Regions from separate parts of the Streptomyces sp. NPDC048434 genome, predicted to be linked through region 1. Evidence: riboswitches for the same ligand, from Rfam matches in the RefSeq annotation. Region 1 holds a riboswitch; the other holds the start of a gene.
What was found. A riboswitch is a leader RNA that binds a small molecule or an ion and turns the genes downstream of it on or off. The one in region 1 is predicted to bind cobalamin.
Positions count from the first base shown of each region.

Region 1 (6,243 bases):
TCGGGTGCGGGAGGGCTCGGGGGGATCGGGGGACTCGGGTGATTCATGGGGTGGGGCATGGGGCTTCGGGGCGGTTCATGGGGCCGGGGGCGGGGCCGCCGCGGTGTGTGCGGTGTCCGGTGCGGTGTCCGGACGTACCAGTGCTACCCGGTAGCCCTCCGCCGTGGCCAGCACGTCGACCCAGGTGCCGTGCGGGTGACCGCAGCGGCGTGCGCAGCCCGACCAGTACACGGGGACACCCTCGGGAGGCGGGCCGGTGGGTGCTTCGTCCGGGACGGCTGTGCCGGCGGCGACGGCGGCCGTGGCGTCGGCGCGTACGTCGGTGAGGGACTTGGCACAGCCGGGGCGGCCCGTACAGGCGCCCAGGCGGTGCCAGGGGGAGGCCGGGTCGGTGATCAGTCCGGCGGTGGTGAGCTCCGCCAGCCGGCCGGGTGCCGCGGCGGCCGGCAGTCCGGGCAGGACGATGCCGCGCCACGGGGTGAGGCGCAGTGCGCCGGCGCCGTCGTCGGCGGCGATCGCGGTCAGCAGCCGCCATTGGGCCACCGACAGCCGGCCCAGCGGCGCCAGGACCGAGAGCGCCCGGTCGCCGTCGGGGCCCTCGACGATGCCGGGGGCGGAGGAGTCCGCATACGGCGGGGAGGTGCGGGTTCCGGGTGCGGGAGCCTCGGGCACGTACGCGGCCCCGATGCCCGCCGACCGCAGCGCGTCGGCCACGTCCAGGGCGCTCAGCCCGTGCCCGTCCGGGAGTTCGCGGACCCGCCAGGCGCCGCTGCCGCTCGCCCCGGCGGCGGTCAGGAAGGCCTCGGCGGCGGTGAGCGCGGCGCGCGGTACGTCCGGGCCGGCGATCCGCAGCGCCGCCGGATCGTCGCCGACCCGCAGCAGGGCGCTGCCCGCCGGTCCGGTCCGGTCCCCGTCCGGTTCTGCGAGCAAGCTCACATCTCCGCCGAGCGCCGCCACATCGCCCCGTCCGTCGTCCACAACGAACAGGAAACGGCCGGAGAGGGCGGTCGCTGACTCGCTCGCACAGAGCAGTGCGTCCAGCTCACGGGCCCACCGTCGCACGTCAGAAGGGGTGTGCCGGTCCAGTCCGGCCAGCGGGGAGGCGAGGATGTTGCGGATGCGTTCGTGGCGCTCGGAGGGCAGCAGACCGGCGTCGCGCAGCAGACCGGCGAGCCGGGCGCCGCAGTCCTCCGCAAGGCCGCGGAGCTCGGCGTTGCCGCGGGAGGTGAGGGAGAGGTGGCCGTCGCCGAGCAGTTCCGCGGCGTTGGCCAGGACAGTGGCCTGACGGGCCGTCAAATCTCCGGCGGGTACCCGGATACGGGCGAGATTGCCGTCGGCGGCCGTATGCAGCCGCAGCGCTCCCGGGCAGGCGTCACCGCGGTCGCGCAGAGGCGGTGCGGCGGCCTGCGGCCGTGTCGAGGGGGAGGGCGGCATGGCCGCGAGCATACCCACGGGGGTGGGCGCCGATCCGGGCCGGATCCGGCCATGCACCCGGCCCGCCGCGTGCACGCCCCCGTCCCGCCGCGGCCTGCCAGGAGGCCCGCTTACCTCGCCCGGCCACAGCCCTTACTATGCAGGTCGGTGGGTCGGCTGGCCCGCCGACGCCAGCGACGGCGCAGGGTCCTACGGCCCTAGGGAGGAAGCCCGGTGAGAATCCGGCGCGGTCCCGCCACTGTGAACCCGGCCTGCCGGGCGAGCCAGGAACTCCCGCCGTCCTTACGACCACCCGGGGCGCGGACACCCCGAGGAAGGCCTGCGCTCGCATGCTTCTGCTGCTGTCGACCTCCGACACCGACCTGCTCAGTGCCCGCGCGGCCACGGGTCCCGTGCCGTACCGGCTCGCCAACCCCGCCCGTCTCGACGTCGCCGAGCTGCCCGCACTGCTGGAGGGCTGCGACCTCGTCGTCGTGCGTCTCCTCGGCGGGATCCGGGCCTGGGAGGAGGGCCTGGAGGTGCTGCTCGCCGAGGACCAGCACCGGCCGGTCGTCGTGCTCACCGGTGAACAGGCCCCCGACGCCCAGCTCATGGAGCAGTCCACGGTCCCGGTCGGCATCGCGGCCGAGGCGCACGCCTACCTCGCGCACGGCGGGCCCGCCAATCTCGACCAGCTCGCCCGCTTCCTCTCCGACACGGTGCTGCTGACCGGTCATGGCTTCGAGCCGCCCGCGCCCGCCCCCAGCTGGGGCCCGCTGGAGTGGGAAGCCCGCAACGAGACCGGCCCGCTGATCGCCGTGCTCTACTACCGCGCCCACCACATGAGCGGCAACACCGGCTTCGTACGGACCCTGTGCGAGCAGATCGAGGCGGCGGGCGGCCGTGCCCGCCCGCTCTTCGTCGCTTCCCTCCGTGCCCCCGAGCCGGAGCTGATCGAGGAGCTGCGGGCCGCCGACACCCTGGTCACCACGGTCCTCGCCGCGGGCGGCAGCAAGCCCGCCGAGGCCTCCGCCGGCGGCGATGACGAGTCCTGGGACGCGGGCGCGCTGGCCGCCCTCGACGTTCCGATCCTGCAGGCCCTGTGCCTGACCGGGCCGCGCAGTGCCTGGGAGGAGAGCGACGAGGGGCTGTCGCCGCTGGACGCCGCCTCGCAGATCGCCGTCCCCGAGTTCGACGGCCGGCTGATCACCGTTCCGTTCTCCTTCAAGGAGGTCGACGAGGACGGTCTGCCGGTGTACGTCGCCGACGCCGAGCGCGCCGCCCGGGTCGCCGGCATCGCCGTCCGGCATGCCCGGCTGCGCCACATCCCGGCCGCCGAGAAGCGCCTCGCCCTGGTGCTGTCCGCGTACCCGACCAAGCACTCCCGGATCGGCAACGCGGTCGGCCTGGACACCCCCGCCAGCGCCGTCGCGCTGCTGCGCCGTCTGCAGGCCGACGGCTATGACTTCGGCACCGAAGAGGTTCCCGGCCTCGTGTCCGGCGACGGCGACGAGCTGATCTACGCCCTCATCGAGGCCGGCGGCCACGACCAGGAGTGGCTGACCGAGGAGCAGCTCGCCCGCAACCCGGTCCGTATCCCGGCCGCCGACTACAAGCGCTGGTACGCCACGCTCCCGCAGGAACTGCGGGACTCCGTCGAGCAGCACTGGGGGCCGCCGCCCGGCGAGATGTTCGTCGACCGCAGCCGCAACCCCGACGGCGACATCGTGCTGGCCGCCCTGCGCCGCGGCAATCTCCTCATCCTCATCCAGCCGCCGCGCGGCTTCGGCGAGAACCCGATCGCGATCTACCACGACCCCGATCTGCCGCCCTCGCACCACTACTTGGCGGCGTACCGCTGGATCGCGGCCTCGGCCGACGACGGCGGATTCGGCGCGGACGCCATGGTCCACCTGGGCAAGCACGGCAACCTGGAGTGGCTGCCCGGCAAGAACGCCGGGCTGTCCGCGGCCTGCGGCCCGGACGCCGCCCTCGGCGATCTCCCGCTCGTCTACCCCTTCCTGGTCAACGACCCGGGCGAGGGCACCCAGGCCAAGCGCCGGGTCCACGCCACCCTCGTCGACCACCTCGTCCCGCCGATGGCCCGCGCCGAGTCCTACGGCGATATCGCGCGCCTGGAGCAGCTGCTCGACGAGTACGCGGCCATCTCCGCCATGGACCCGGCCAAGCTGCCCGCGATCCGCGCCCAGATCTGGACGCTGATCCAGGCCGCCAGGCTCGACCACGACCTGGGCCTGGAGGCCCGCCCGGACGACGAGGGCTTCGACGACTTCCTGCTGCACGTCGACGGCTGGCTGTGCGAGGTCAAGGACGCCCAGATCCGCGACGGTCTGCATGTCCTGGGCGGCGCACCGGCCGGCGAGGCCCGCGTCAACCTCGTCCTGTCCATCCTCCGCGCCCGCCAGATCTGGGGCGGTACGTCCGCCCTGCCCGGTCTGCGCGAGGCGCTCGGTCTCGACGAGTCCGCCGCGACCCGGACGACCGCCGACGAGGCCGAGGCCACGGCCCGCGCGCTGGTCCAGGCGATGGAGGACGCGGACTGGGACCCGGCGGCGGTGGCCGGGACCGCCGAGGGGCACCCGGCCGCGGTCGCCGACATCCTCGACTTCGCCGCCCGCCAGGTCGTCCCGCGCCTCGCCGCCACCACCGACGAGATCGACCACGCGGTGCACGCGCTGAACGGCGGTTTCGTTCCGGCCGGTCCCTCCGGCTCCCCGCTGCGCGGCCTGGTCAACGTCCTGCCGACGGGCCGTAACTTCTACTCCGTCGACCCCAAGGCCGTCCCCTCCCGCCTCGCCTGGGAGACCGGCCAGGCCCTCGCTGACTCCCTGCTGGAGCGCTACCGCACCGACAACGGCGACTGGCCGCAGTCGGTCGGTCTGTCCCTGTGGGGCACCAGCGCGATGCGGACCAGCGGCGACGATATCGCCGAGGCCCTCGCCCTGCTGGGGGTCCGCCCCGTATGGGACGACGCCTCGCGCCGGGTCAACGGCCTGGAGCCCATCGCGCTGGCCGAGCTCGGCCGCCCCCGTATCGATGTCACCCTGCGCATCTCCGGCTTCTTCCGTGACGCCTTCCCGCACGTCATCGGCCTGCTCGACGACGCAGTACGGCTCGCCGCCGGCCTGGACGAGCCCGCGGAGTCCAACTTCGTACGCGCCCACGCCCAGGCCGACCTGGCCGAGCACGGCGACGAGCGGCGCGCCACCACCCGCATCTTCGGCTCCCGTCCGGGGACGTACGGCGCGGGACTGCTCCAGCTGATCGATTCCCGCGACTGGCGCACCGACGCCGACCTCGCCGAGGTCTACACCGTCTGGGGCGGTTACGCCTACGGCCGCGGTCTCGAAGGCCGGCCGGCCCGGGACGAGATGGAGACCGCCTACAAGCGCATCGCGGTCGCCGCCAAGAACACCGATACCCGCGAGCACGACATCGCGGACTCCGACGACTACTTCCAGTACCACGGCGGCATGGTCGCCACCGTCAAGGCGCTCAAGGGCAAGGCCCCGGAGGCGTACATCGGTGACTCCACCCGTCCGGAGACGGTCCGCACCCGCACCCTCGTCGAGGAGACCTCCCGGGTCTTCCGCGCCCGGGTGGTCAACCCCCGCTGGATCGAGGCGATGCGCCGCCACGGTTACAAGGGCGCCTTCGAACTCGCCGCGACCGTGGACTACTTGTTCGGCTACGACGCCACCACGGGCGTGATCGCCGACTGGATGTACGACAAGCTCGCCCAGACCTACGTGCTCGACCCCGAGAACCGCGACTTCCTGCAGGAGGCCAACCCCTGGGCCCTGCACGGCATCGCCGAACGCCTCCTGGAGGCCGAATCCCGCGGTATGTGGGAGAAGCCGGACGCCGAGACGCTGGCGGCCCTGCGGCAGGCGTTCCTGGAGACCGAAGGGGAGCTGGAGGGGGAGGACTGACGCCGGGGGCGGGGTCCGTCCCGTCCCGGTCGGCAGGCGGCCGGGGCCCGGAGACCGGGCCCGCTCGGCCGTCCCGGCCCCGCCCGATGCCACGGCATCAGGCGGGGCGTGCGGTGATGTCCCCGTTGCTGGTGGTCAGGTCCAGGTGGAAGCGTCCCGCCGGGTCCTGGGCGACACCTATGTGCTTGTCCCCGTTGCTGGTCTCCGCGGCTACCCGGTACGGACCCTTCGGCAGCCGCAGGGTGATGCCGCCGTTGGACGTCTTCGCCCGGACGCTCTGGGCGCGGGCCGGGGTGAGATCGATCGCCCCGTTGGAGGTCTCTGCCGCGATGCGCTTGCCGGACAGGCCGCGTCCGGTGATCCGGCCGTTGGAGGTCCGTGCGTCGACCGTGCCGGCCACGCCGTCCAGGTCGATGGTGCCGGAGCTGGTCGTCACCTTCACCGGGCCCACCTGGGTCAGATCCACCGAGCCGGACGAGGTCTCGCCGCTGACCGGGATGCCCGCGGGCAGCTCGACGGTGTAGTCCACCGAGCAGTTCTTGCCGCAGCCGGTGAGCACCAGCACACCGTCCTCGACCCGGTGGGTGGCCCCCTTGGGCCGGTCGCCGTGGTACGTCACCGAGCGGTGGACCGAGACCTTGCCGCCGCCCTTGCCGCCGTGCACCGTGAGGCCGCCCGAGGTGCTGTCCAGCCGGACGGCCGTGATCTTCTTCGACACCACGGCGTCGTCTCTGAAGGTCTTCCCGGGCAGCAGTCCGCATGCGCTGATGCCCACTGACCCGATGGCGGCCATCGCGACGATCCCGATGAAGCGGACGCGCTTGCGCATGAAGTCCCCCGGAAAGCTCGGTAGTTGGTGAGGCGAGGGGGCGCCCGC
Region 1 is NZ_JBICXQ010000023.1:90,771-97,013, reverse strand. Features, by position in the region: gene cobG (precorrin-3B synthase) at 76-1,434, opposite strand; cobalamin riboswitch at 1,601-1,726, shown strand; gene cobN (cobaltochelatase subunit CobN) at 1,764-5,366, shown strand; gene ACGFWI_RS25905 (DUF4097 domain-containing protein) at 5,464-6,195, opposite strand.

Region 2 (6,243 bases), on a different contig from region 1:
ACCATGCAGGACCAGCTCCAGCACATGCACGAAACGCTGCGCAAGCGCCCCCCGTCGGAGCAGGACCCGGGTGCCCGGGTCGCCCAGACCCTGATGCGCGCGTTTCGCGCACTGCAGCGCGAGCCGCATCTCGCGGACGCGATGGTGCGCGCGCTGACCTTCGCCGACCGCTCCGTCAGCCCCGAGGTCGACACCGTCTCCCGGCTGACCACCGCGATCATCCTCGACGCGATGGGGCTGGACGGCCCCGCGACCCCCGAACAGCTCTCCGCGGTCCGGGTCATCGAGCACACCTGGCACTCGGCGCTGATCACCTGGCTGTCGGGGCGGGCCTCGATCGCCCAGGTGAAGATAGACATCGAGACGGTGTGCCGCCTGATCGACCTCACGGCACCCGGGACGGAGCGCTGACGCCGCCGGATGGGCCGCTCGATGGGCTGCTGGATGGCCTGTTGGGTGGGCCGCCGGGACGGGGCGCCGGGACGGGGCGCCGGGACGGGGTTGTTGAGCGGACCGTTGAGTGATCCGTGCCGGCTGCCGCACAAATGAGTGAATCGCGGGGGCCCGCCGTTAACTCCCGTGCGGGCACGGGTAGTTGGCCCGCAAGGGGCCCACCGGCCCCCTACGGGACCACCACCCCACACCCCCTACGGGGCTCCCGCCGCCCCGTACCCCACACCCCCGGGCCCGCTCACTCCTCCGGCGGGAAGACCGCCTCGCCGCTGTCGGCCACGGTCAGGGTGATGGCCTCCACGGGACACCCCTCGGCCGCCGCCAGTACGCCCTCGTCGGTATCGGTCTCCGGTGCCACCGGGTGCGACTGCCGGGCCGTGTCCAGCCGGAAGCCGTCCGGCGCCGCGCCGACGCACATCCCGGACCCGATGCAGACGCTCCGGTCCACCTCCACCCGCCAGCGGTCCCCCATCAGGCACCCGCCGGCAGATGGATCATCTTGTGCTCCATGTATGCACCGAAGCCCTCCGGCCCGAACTCCCGCCCGATGCCGGAGTTCTTGTAGCCACCGAACGGGCCGAGCATGTCGATGCTGAAGGTGTTCACCGAGTACGTACCGGTGCGGACCTGCCGGGCGAGGTCGATGCCGTGCTCGACGTCGGCCGTCCACACCGAGCCGGAGAGCCCGTAGTCGGAGTCGTTGGCGATCCGTACCGCCTCGGCCTCGTCGTCGTACGGCAGCAGACAGATGACCGGGCCGAAGATCTCCTCGCGGGCGATCCGCATGGAGTTGGCGACCTCGCCGAAGAGGGTCGGCTCGACATACCAGCCCGTCGGCTGCCCCTCGGGCCGGCCGCCGCCGGTGAGGACCTTGGCGCCCTCCTGCCGCCCGAGCGCGATGTAGTCCAGCGAGCGCTGCTGCTGACGGCGGGCGACCAGCGGGCCGAGTTCGGTGGCCGGATCCAGCGGGTCGCCGACGGTGAGCGCGGACGCCGCCGCGCTGAACCGTTCGGCGATCTCGTCGTAGTGGCTGCGCGGTGCGAGGATCCGCGTCTGGGCCACACACGCCTGGCCGTTGATCATCCAGGCGAACGGCACGATGCCGGCCACCGCCGCGTCCAGATCCGCGTCCGGCAGGATCACCGCAGCGGACTTCCCGCCCAGCTCCAGCGTGACCCGGCTGAGGTTCCGGGCCGCGACCTCCATGACCCGTTTACCCGCCGCCACCGAGCCGGTGAACGACACCTTGTCCACGCCCGGGTGCCCGACCAGGTACTCGCTCACCTCGCGGTCCGCCGGGAGGATCGACAGCACCCCCGCCGGCAGCCCGGCCTCGGCCGCGATCTCCGCGAGCAGATACGCGTCCAGCGGGGTCTCCGGCGACACCTTGAGCACCACCGAGCAGCCGGCCAGCAGCGCCGGTGCGAGCTTGGCGGCGGCGGTGAACTGCGGGACATTCCACGGCACCACGGCCGCGACCACCCCGGCCGGCTCCCGCCGCACCAGCAGCGGACCCAGCACCCCGTCCCGCCGCTCCTCGAACGGAAAGTCGCGGGCCACGGTCAGCGCCGCGTCCCACACCAGCATCGCCGCCAGTGACTGCACCATGACGCCGGAGGTGAAGGGCGTGCCGTTCTCGGAGCTGATGACCTTGGCGATCTCCTCGCTGCGGGCCGCGAAGCCGTCCTTGATACGGGTCACCACCGCGATCCGGTCCGCCAACGGGGCGTTCGCCCACACCCCGGACTCGAAGGACGTACGGGCCGCGGCCACCGCACGGTCGACATCGGCCCGTGAGGCGTGCGGCACCCGGCCGATGACCTGTTCGGTGTGGGGCGAGACGACCTCGATCGTGTCCCGGCCGGCCGGATCGACCCACTCACCGCCTATGTAGAGCTTTCCGTGCTCGACGAGGTCGCTCATCGCTGCCGCCTCCTGCGGGTTGGCCGCCTGTCCGACAATCCCTGAGGGGTCCTGAGGGTCCCTGAGCGGTCTCCTGGCTGCCCCTTGGGTGGCTCCTGATGCTGCATCAGCATCGCTCACCGCAACAGGAACTGATACCAGTTCTAGTTGCAGGAGTCCACGGCGCGGGCCGAATCCCAACTCCGCCGGAACGAAGGTCACTTCCCTCCGCATTGAAACCAGTTCTAGTTATAGTGAAGCCGGTACCGGGTGTATGCCACACCGAGAGGGGACCGGATGACGCCACAGGTGACCGACCACAAGGGCGGGGTGTGGAGCATCGCCGTCCCGATCCCGGACAACCCGCTCGGCCACACCCTCGTCCACCTCCTGGAGACCGACCGCGGGCCGGTGCTCATCGACACCGGCTGGGACGACCCGGACTCCTGGGACACCCTCGTCGCCGGCGTCAGTGCCTGCGGCTTCGCCCTCGCCGATCTCCACGGCGTCCTGATCACCCACCATCACCCCGACCACCACGGCCTCTCGGCCAAGGTGCGGGAGGCCTCCGGCGCCTGGATCGCGATGCACGCCGCGGATACCGACGTGGTCCGCCGCACCCGCGAGGCGGAACCGGGCCGGTGGCTCGACCACCTGACCGCCAGGCTCGCGACGGCGGGCGCACCGGACGAACATCTGGCACCGCTGCGGGAGGCGCGCGCCCAGGGGCGGAGCCGGAAGCTGCCCGGACAGGGAGCCGCGCTGCCGGACCGCGACATCAGCCCCGGCGAACTGCTCGATCTGCCGGGGCGCCGGGTGCGCGCCATCTGGACACCGGGGCACACCCCGGGTCATGTGTGCCTCCATCTGGAGGAGGAGCACCCCTCGGGGCAGGCCCCCGGCTTCGGCCGGCTCTTCTCCGGCGACCATCTCCTCCCCGGCATCACCCCGCACATCGGTCTGTACGAGGACCCGGAGGGCGAGGGGCGTCCCCCCTCGAACGAGGGTGAGAGCGTGAGGGACCTCCACGATCCCCTGGGCGACTATCTCGACTCCCTCCAACGCGTGGGCCGGCTCGCCCCCGCCGAGGTGCTGCCCGCCCACCAGCACGCCTTCACCGACGCCGGCGGACGCGTACGCGAGCTCATCGCCCACCACGAGGCGCGGCTCTCCCAGCTGAGGGCCCTGCTGCGCGAACCCCGCACTCCCTGGCAGCTGGCCATGGCCATGGAGTGGAACCGCCCCTGGGAGCAAATCCCGTACGCCTCGCGCAATATCGCCGTCTCGGAGGCCGAGGCCCATCTGCGCCGTCTGGTGAAGCAGGGACAGGCGGAGCGGGTGCCGGGGGCCGGTCCGGTGCGGTACCAGGCGGTGTGAGGGAGGGGCGGGCCCTCGGGCCATGGACCGTGGGAGGGACCTCGACGAGGCGGCGGCCGGTTGCCGCACGGCCCACGGCCGGTCCGCGGTGGGCCCACGGCCGGATTCCGCCCGGCGCCCTCCCCGGCCCGCGGCCGATTCCTGCCCGGCGCTCTCCCCCGCGCAGTTCCGGCTCGTACGGGCGAGCGAGTGGCGGGCGGGGGCCGGTTAAGGTGTGCGGGACAACTTCATCCGTACCCGATCGGGGGAAGCCGGTGGAAATCCGGCGCTGACCCGCAACCGTGAGGACGGCCTGCCCGCACCGCGCACCTGGCCGGGCGCGGAGGGCCGTACGAGCCGGAACACCCGAGGGGGCACGACCAAGGCTCCCGCCACCGGAACCGCCCGCCCGTGCGGACGGCCGGTGCGCGGCACCGTCGAGGTATACGGAGCTGAGCCCGGTGCCACCGCGCCCGATTCATGGATCGGCGCTCGGCCGGCCGGCCGAGCGCGGCTGCGTAGCATCGCCGCGACCCGACCCGAGAGGCACCGACCCGATGGCCCCCATGGCTTCCATGGCTCACCAGGCCCCTTTGCCGCATTCCGTCGCCTTGCTGGCGCGCCGCGCCGCCACGGCGCTGGCGGCCGCGGTGGTGCTGGGCGCGGCCGCTGCCCCCGCCGCGAACGCGGACTCCCCGCCCGCATCCCCCAAGAAGCTGCCCGACGGGCTGTACGGCACCAAGGACCCGCAGTACGACGGGGTCTGGCGGCAGTCGCTCGCGCTGCTGGCCCAGGACACCGTGGGCATACGCCCCGCGGCATCCGCCGTGAAGTGGCTGGCCGGGCAGCAGTGCGCCGACGGCTCGTTCACCGCCTTCCGGGCCGAGCCGGGCAAGCCCTGCGACGCCAAGACCATGCGGGACACCAACCAGACGGCCGCCGCGGTGCAGGCGCTGGCCGCGCTGGGCGGGCACGGGGACGCCGTGCAGAAGGCCGTGAGCTGGCTGAAGTCGGTGCAGAACGACGACGGTGGCTGGAGCTCGATGGCCGGCTCGGCCAGCGATGCCAACTCCACCTCCGTGGTCATCGGCGCGCTCGCGGCGGCGGGCGAGAAGCCGCGGTCCGTGACATCGAAGAAGGGTGGCAAGACCCCCTACGACGGGCTGCTCACCTTCCGGCTGGGCTGCGAGGCGAAGGAGGACGCGCGCGGCGCGTTCACCTTCCAGCTCAAGGGCGCGGCCCCGAACGCCGATGCCACCGCGGCCGCCGCGACCGGAGCGCTCGGCAAGGGCTTTGTCGTCGAGCCGGCCGGCAAGGGAGCAAACGCCCCCGTCAAGCCGCTGAGCTGTAAGGACGGCGAAGGCAAGAAGGCGGGCAGCAGCGATCCGGCGCAGGCCGCGGCGGGCGGCGACGGCTACCTCGTCGCGCAGCTCGACAAGAACGGACAGCATCTGCTCTCCGCGATGCCGGGCGCGGAGAAGCAGCCCGACGTCGGCAACACCGCCGACGCCGTGGTGGCGCTGGCGGCCGGCCGGCACGGCGCCGATGCCGCGAAGCCGCTGAAGTGGCTGGAGAAGAATTCGGCGGACTGGGCCAAGCAGAACGGCCCCGCCGCGTACGCCCAGCTGGTGCTGGCCGCGCACGCCACCGGTACCGACCCGCGCTCCTTCGGCGGCACCGATCTGGTGGCCGCGCTCAACGCCACCGGCCCCGAGCCGGCCGCCGCGGCGAAGAAGGACGCCGACGGCTCCAAGGACGAGGGCGGCCTGGGCCTGCCGTGGATCATCGGCATCGGCCTCGCCATCGGTGCCGGCATCGGCTTCCTGCTGAGCAGCCGTAGGAAGAGCCGGCTCTGATGCGGCGCACCAGGATCGCCGGCGCCGTGCTGCTGGCCGGTGCGGTCACCGGTCTGGCCACCGGGCCCGCCCAGGCGCAGGAGTACCGCTACTGGTCCTTCTGGCACGGCACGGGCAGTTCCTGGGCGTACGCCACCGAGGGGCCGGCCACGCTGCGGCCGGCCGACGGTGCGGTGGAGGGCTTCCGCTTCGCCGTCAGCGCCGACTCCGCCGCGGCCGGCAAGCCCCGGGCGGCCGCCGGCTTCGACGCGATCTGCCACGGCACCCCGGCGAAGGACGGCCGCAAGCGGGTCGGCATCGTCATCGATTTCGGGACCGCGGCGGACGCACCCGGCGGCGAGCGGCCGCCGAAGGCCAGGACGGAGTGTGCCCAGGTGTCCGAGGACGCCTCGGCGGGGGAGGCGCTGGCAGCGGTCGCCCGGTCACTGCGCTATGACCCCAACGCCTTGTTGTGCGCCATCGCCGGTTACCCGACGTCGGGGTGTGCGGACCCGGTGAAGGGGGCGAAGGAGCCCGCGTCGTCCGCTTCTGCGTCTTCGGGCGCGGCGGCGGACGGGGACGCGAGCGGCGGGGGCGACGGCGGCCCGTCCGCCGGGCTGGTCGGCGGTGTCGCGGCCGTCGTCGTACTGGGCGCAGCGGCGGTGTGGCAAGCGCGCCGCCGACGCGGATGAGCGCC
Region 2 is NZ_JBICXQ010000021.1:10,317-16,559, reverse strand. Features, by position in the region: gene ACGFWI_RS24100 (TetR family transcriptional regulator) at 1-411, shown strand, start outside; gene ACGFWI_RS24095 (ferredoxin) at 692-925, opposite strand; gene ACGFWI_RS24090 (aldehyde dehydrogenase) at 925-2,376, opposite strand; gene ACGFWI_RS24085 (MBL fold metallo-hydrolase) at 2,653-3,732, shown strand; cobalamin riboswitch at 3,940-4,100, shown strand; gene ACGFWI_RS24080 (prenyltransferase/squalene oxidase repeat-containing protein) at 4,269-5,567, shown strand; gene ACGFWI_RS24075 (SCO2322 family protein) at 5,567-6,238, shown strand; gene ACGFWI_RS24070 (CbiQ family ECF transporter T component) at 6,235-6,243, shown strand, end outside.
Region 2: it holds a riboswitch for cobalamin, as region 1 does, so the genes downstream of both, ACGFWI_RS24080 (prenyltransferase/squalene oxidase repeat-containing protein) here and cobN (cobaltochelatase subunit CobN) in region 1, are expected to answer to the same signal.